2 regions of the Exiguobacterium sp. NPDC077395 genome follow, and region 1 is predicted to be linked to the other one. Evidence: a T-box and tRNA genes for the amino acid it is inferred to sense, from the RefSeq annotation. Region 1 holds a T-box; the other holds one or more tRNA genes.

The links. The T-box of region 1 lies ahead of ACQKD4_RS09345 (valine--tRNA ligase). A T-box ahead of a tRNA ligase gene usually reads a tRNA of that ligase, here a tRNA-Val.
Region 2: it encodes a tRNA-Val, which carries the amino acid that the T-box ahead of ACQKD4_RS09345 (valine--tRNA ligase) is inferred to sense. The anticodon was not compared.

Annotation. Positions count from the first base shown of each region.
Region 1 covers NZ_JBNNHU010000001.1:1,818,951-1,822,363, forward strand. Annotated here, with positions in the region: gene ACQKD4_RS09345 (valine--tRNA ligase) at 1-1,443, opposite strand, end outside; T-box leader at 1,501-1,723, opposite strand; gene hemL (glutamate-1-semialdehyde 2,1-aminomutase) at 1,771-3,075, opposite strand; gene hemB (porphobilinogen synthase) at 3,072-3,413, opposite strand, start outside.
Region 2 covers NZ_JBNNHU010000003.1:80,726-84,138, forward strand. Annotated here, with positions in the region: gene ACQKD4_RS12520 (DMT family transporter) at 1-206, shown strand, start outside; gene ACQKD4_RS12525 (DMT family transporter) at 203-517, shown strand; gene ACQKD4_RS12530 (GNAT family N-acetyltransferase) at 589-1,146, shown strand; tRNA gene ACQKD4_RS12535 (tRNA-Val) at 1,234-1,306, shown strand; gene ACQKD4_RS12540 (DUF554 domain-containing protein) at 1,456-2,154, shown strand; gene ACQKD4_RS12545 (pyrroline-5-carboxylate reductase family protein) at 2,188-2,976, opposite strand; gene yidD (membrane protein insertion efficiency factor YidD) at 3,169-3,413, shown strand, end outside.

The DNA.
Region 1 (3,413 bases):
CGGGAAGTAACGGTTGAAGTCCGGTGCGTCCGTGTCCGGCCAGCCCATCGTTGAGAACGGCCAAAGCGCTGACGAGAACCATGTGTCGAGGACGTCTTCGTCTTGTGTCCAGTTCTCACTGTCCGCCGGTGCTTCTTTTCCTACATACACTTCGCCTGTCTCGTTATGATACCAAGCCGGGATGCGGTGCCCCCACCAAAGTTGACGGCTGATACACCAGTCGCGGATGTTCTCCATCCAACGGAGGTATGTGCCTTCGAAGCGCTCTGGGACGAAGTTGACTTTCGTGTCGTCGTTTCCTTGTGCTTCGAGTGCCGCTTTTGAGAGTGGCTCCATGTCAACGAACCATTGTTTCGAAAGGTATGGCTCGATGACTGCACCTGAACGCTCTGAGTGACCGACCGAGTGCGTGTGCGGCTCAATCTTCACGAGTGTGCCGTCCGCCTCTAAGTCTTTGACGAGTTGCTTGCGGCATTCGAAGCGGTCGAGCCCTTCGTACTTGCCAGCGTTCTCATTCATCTTCCCGCCTTCGTCCATGACGAGGATACGTGGAAGCTCGTGACGGTTTCCAATTTCAAAGTCATTCGGGTCGTGGGCTGGCGTGATTTTCACGCAACCTGTACCGAACTCCATGTCGACGTAGTCGTCCGCAACAATCGGAATCTCACGGTTCATGACCGGAAGCATGATCGTCTTGCCGATGAGGTGTGTGTAACGCTCATCTTTCGGGTTGACGGCAACCGCCGTATCCCCGAGCATCGTCTCTGGACGTGTTGTCGCGATTTCGATGTGACCTGAACCGTCAGCGAGTGGATACTTCATGTGATAGAACGCACCCTCGACTTCTTGGTAAATAACTTCGATATCCGAAACGGCCGTCTTTTGAGCCGGGTCCCAGTTGACGATATATTCGCCACGGTAGATCAAACCTTTTTCATACAAGCGAACGAATACTTCTTGAACGGCTTTTGAGAGCCCTTCGTCGAGTGTGAAGCGTTCACGTGAATAGTCGAGGCCAAGACCAAGTTTAGACCATTGGTCGCGAATCGTCTTCGCGTACTCGTCTTTCCATTCCCACGTCTTCTCGAGGAACTTCTCACGTCCGAGGTCGTAACGCATGACGCCTTCTTCACGGAGTTTTTGTTCAACTTTTGCCTGAGTCGCGATGCCGGCGTGGTCCATCCCTGGGAGCCAGAGCACGTCATAACCTTGCATGCGCTTGAGGCGCGTCAACAAATCTTGGAGCGTCGTGTCCCAAGCGTGACCGAGGTGAAGTTTCCCCGTAACGTTCGGTGGTGGGATGACGATCGTGTACGGTTGTTTCGAATCGTCCTCGTCTGCTTTAAATACATCATTTTCTAACCAGTAGTCGTACCATTTTGACTCCGTCGCACTTGGGTCGTACTTCGTCGGCATGGTGATTTCGTTTGTCTCATGGGCCATGTGTGGCGCCTCCTCTATATCTTAATGAACACAAAAACGGCTTCTCTCGTCCTATACGCTAAGGACGAAAGAAGCCGTGATCTTCCGCGGTACCACCTTAGTTCGCCAACAAGTGGCGCACTCAAAATCGAATAACGGTCGATGGACCGAACTTTCTTACTCCATTCAGAAAGTCAGCTCCGAGGCGACTTCCGCGTCCATCCCTCGCAACCTTTCACCAAGCGGTCGCGTCTCTAAAAAGGAATGGATGATGCGTACTACTCCTCATCAATGCTTTTCATCATATCTGTTAAATAATTGTAGCGACAGAAACGTCAGCAGTCAAGATTAGAGTGAAAACTCTTCTTGAAGCTCCTTGAATGTCGCCTCGACCGCTGCAATCGTCTTCTCGATATCCTCATCCGTATGCGCCGTCGAAAGGAACAATCCTTCGAACTGTGACGGTGGCAAGAATACGCCGCGCGCTGCCATCTTCTGATAGTACGAACGGAACATCTCGAGGTTCGCCGATTTCGCTTTCTCGAAGTTCGTCACTTTCTCGTTCGTGAAGAAGAAACCAAACATCGAGCCGGCACGGTTCGTGTCGTGCGGGATGTTGTATTTCTCACCAGCTTTCGTGAAACCTTCCGCGAGACGGTCTGCCTTACGCTCGAACTCCGCATAGTGCTCCGGTTTGAGTTGCGAGAGTGTCGTGTAACCAGCAATCATCGCGAGTGGGTTACCCGAGAGCGTACCCGCTTGATAAATCGGACCTTGCGGTGCGATCTGTTCCATGATTTCACGTTTTCCACCGTAAGCGCCGACCGGAAGTCCACCGCCGATGACCTTACCGAGACACGTGAGGTCCGGTGTGACACCGAAGTATCCTTGTGCACAGTTGTACCCGACACGGAAGCCCGTCATGACCTCATCAAAGATGAGAAGCGCGCCATTTTGTTCCGTGATTTCACGAAGTCCTTCGAGGAATCCTGGTTGTGGTGGCACGAAGCCCATGTTTCCAGCTGCTGGTTCGACGATGACACCAGCGAGGTCGTCACCGTATTTCTCAAACGCGACGCGGACAGCGTCCAAGTCGTTGTAAGGAACGGTGAGCGTATGGCTCGCGAGCTCTTTCGGTACACCTGGTGAGTCCGGGAGACCGAGTGTTGCGACACCAGAACCGGCTTTAATGAGAAGTGAGTCGCCGTGTCCATGGTAGCATCCTTCGAACTTCAAGATCTTCGTCTTCCCTGTATAGCCGCGCGCGAGGCGAAGTGCCGCCATCGTCGCTTCCGTACCCGAGTTGACCATACGAACCATCTCGATTGATGGGACGCGGTCGATGACGAGTTCTGCCATCTTCGTCTCAAGCTCGGTCGGCGTTCCGAACGTCCAGCCTTTTTCAGCTTGTTCTTGAATCGCTTTCGTGACGACAGGGTCACGGTGTCCGAGGATGAGGGGTCCCCATGAGAGGACGTAATCGATATACTCGTTGCCGTCGATGTCATAGACGCGTGAACCTTCACCACGTTCGGCGAAAATCGGCGTCATACCGACCGATTTGTAGGCACGGACCGGACTGTTGACACCGCCTGGCATGAGTGGGCGGGCTTGTTCGAACGCTTCTTGTGAGCGTGTTTGGTTGTATGTCATGCGTAGTCTCCTTCCAAATAGCGACAGACGTCTTTTGCGAAATACGTGACGATGAGATCGGCACCGGCACGCTTGAATCCGACCATCGTCTCCATGACGATGCGTTCTTCGTCGACCCAATCGTTGAGTGACGCGGCTTTGATCATCGCGTACTCTCCGCTCACGTTATACGCCACGATTGGCATATCGAGTGAGTCGCGCATGTCACGGATGATGTCCATGAACGCGAGAGCCGGTTTGACAATCATGAAGTCGGCACCTTGTTCGACGTCCGATTGTGACTCGCGGAACGCCTCACGACGGTTCGCCGGGTCCATCTGATAACCTTTACGGTCGCC
Region 2 (3,413 bases), on a different contig from region 1:
GTTTCGGCTTACTGGCCAAAGCATTCCGGGTTTTACCTGCAGGTACAGGGTATGCCGTCTTCACGGGAATCGGAGCGGTTGGAACGGTGATTGTCGGTGCTCTTCTTTTTGACGAGGCGCTCAGCGGCTGGAAACTTTTACTTGTGACGACGTTGATCATCGGAATCATCGGGTTGAAACAAGTGACAGGAGGAGAAGAAGCATGAGTTGGGTATATTTGATCGGTGCAGGGATTGCTGAGATGACAGCCGTTTTCTTTATGGGGAAATCGAAAGGGTATCAAATTTTGAAATGGTCAATCTTATCGATTTTGTCGTTCGCGCTCAGTTTTTATTGGCTATCGAAGTCGCTTGAAGACATTCCGTTAAGCTTGGCTTACTCCATCTGGGTCGGAATCGGAGCGGCAGGTGGGGTCATTCTAGGTATGCTCTATTTAAATGAGTCTAAAAGCCGCTGGCGAATCTTTTATCTAATGATGATTATCGGCAGTGTGGTCGGTTTAAAAGTTGTATCGTAAAGGATTGAAACAAGCTGAAAACGGGAATTGAATAATTCAGATTATGAGATGGAAGAAAGGGGCGGAAAACGATGCATCTTGTCGAGTTGCAGTCCGAACGTTTGCGGTTTGAACCGTACACGATCTCTGATTTCTATTTTGTTAAGTCGCTTCTCCAAGATCCTCGGGTGATGCGCTTCATCAGTCCGGATGGGAGACCGTATACAGACGAACAAACAATCGAATGGTTCGAACGTCAATTGGCCCGCTATGAAACGGGACGCCAGACGGGACTATTGAAGCTGATGACGTTCGAAAGTGATGAACCGATTGGTCATGCAGGTACGTTGCTTCATGAGTTAGACGGTAAACTCGAGCTAGAAGTCGGCTATTGGTTGTCACCGAAGCATTGGCATATGGGTTACGGACGTGAAGCGGCCGCGCGATTGATGCAGTATGCCTTCACTGAAGGAGAGAAGGAAATCATTTCACTCATTCATCCAGAAAACGTTCCGTCTCAGCGTGTGGCTAAAGCGAACGGTCTTCATTGGGACCGTGACACCTTATATCAGAACATGCTCGTATCCGTTTATGCAGGTGATTTGGAACGCCTCTGCCGGCATATTGATCGCCAACAAATGACGCGTTAAAAAAAGTACAAAAAACTTTTAAAAAGTTGTTGCCAACTTAATAGTTTCTTGATATATTAATAGTGTCCTTAAGAGAGGACACGACCTGATTCTGTAGCTCAGCTGGGAGAGCGCTACCTTGACAGGGTAGAGGTCGCTGGTTCGAGCCCAGTCAGAATCACTTGGGTGCCAAACCCTCGAGAAACCCACCGGAACATGGGTTTCCGCGAAGCCACTTCTTGCGAGAAGTGGCTCTTTTTTTGTATATTGACACGGCACGAAAGCAATTGGTATATTCCTCTCAATACATATAGAAACGGGGAATGCGACATGGTGCTAACGGGAACCCTCGTCAATGCCGGATTAATCGTCATCGGGTCATTGTTAGGTCTCTTATTTCACCGCATTCCAGAGCGTATGAAAGAGACGGTGACGGCAGCAATCGGGCTTGCGGTCATCTTGCTCGGCATTCAAATGGGGATGAAAAGTGAAAACTTTTTGATTGTCATCGGAAGTCTTGTCGTGGGGTCTGCGCTCGGGGAATGGTGGAAGCTAGATGAAGTATTGAATGAAATCGGCTACCGGCTTGAGCGGCGTCTTGGAAGTCAATCGAGTGTAGCGGAAGGGTTCGTTACGGCAACGCTCATCTTCGTCATCGGCGCGATGGCAATCATTGGGGCGCTCGATAGTGGGTTACGTGGCGATCATGACGTCCTGTATACGAAAGGGTTGATTGATGGATTTACAGCCCTCGTGTTGAGTTCGACGCTCGGCATCGGTGTCATGTTTTCGGCCGTTCCGGTGTTATTGTATCAGGGTGGGATTGCACTACTCGCCATTCAAATCATGAAGTTCATTCCGGAGTCGCTCATGGACAGCTTTATTTTAGAAATGACTGCGACCGGTGGTGTGATGATCGTGGCGATTGGCTTGAACTTGGTCGGGATCACAAAAATTCGCGTGGCCAACTTATTGCCGGGAATTTTAATCGTGGCACTTATTGTATCGGTCATACAGATGACGACGTAAAAAAATGGACGGAAGCCACGCTTCCGTCCATTTTTATGGTTTCTCAATTGTTTCATGATCTTCTTTGGCACTTTCGCGTAAGGCTGAAGACATCACATCGGCAAGGTTGCGGTCGCGTAGCACGCCGACTCCACGATCCGTCGGTCCACCTGGAGCAGCGACGTCAGCAATGAGTTCGTTCGTCTCGCGTGTTTCGTGTGACAGCAACTCTGCAGAGCCTTTCATCGCCTGGGCGACAATTTGACGAGCCGTTGCTTCGTCGTATCCTACGTCGGTCAAGACCGGTGTCATCGCACCGACAATTTCATAGAAGAAAGCTGGGCTACAACCTGCGGCTGCCATGAATGCCGACATCGTCTTCGCATCCGTGATGGCCGTTCGACCGACACGTTCAAAGAGGGCAGTCGCTTTTGTACGATCGGTCTCATCTGTTTCAGGACCGAACCATAAGCCTGTCATCCCGCTCCGATATGCGACAGGCGTGTTTGGCATCGCGCATACGGCAGGAAGCCCTGAAGCTTCTTCTAATTGACTCGGTTCGATGTGTGCCGCGACAGATACAAGAAGTGGGGTGTTCCACTCTTTCGACTCCACGTATGGAATGACACCGTCCGGTTGCATCGCTAATACGACGATTTCATAGTCGTTGACATTTTCTTCTTCAACGATGTGTACGCCGAGTTCGTCTTGTAGTGCGAGCAATCGTTCCCGGTCGCTTCGGTTCGTCATCGTGATGTTTGTCGGTTCGATCCCAGAGTCAATCCATCCTCGAACGAGTGCCTCACTCATAGATCCTGCGCCGACCATTAGTAATTGTTTCATCATCCGTCACCTCTTCTTTTCGATTCGGTCAATAGTTATGTTGACTATCATAACAAACCTGCTCTCGAATATCGCCCATCTTGCTCATTTGTAAGGAGATGGAAAAGGATTTGATACATAAAACGATGCACATGACAAACGTTTCAAATCGCGCTATGATGGCACTAATTCAAAAGAGTGAGGCGAAATCGTGTGAAACGTGTACTAGTAAAAGGGATTCAAGGTTATCAACGTTTTATTTCACCATTAAAGCCGCCGACATGTCGATTTTATCCGAGCTGTTCGCATTATGGGATCGAAGCAATTGAAAAACACGGGGCCGTCAAAGGGAGTTATTTAACCGCTCGCCGACTGATCCGTTGCCAACCGTTTCACCCAGGTGGGCTCGATTATGTACCGGATACATTTGATTGGAAAGCGCCTTTACAACGAGAGAA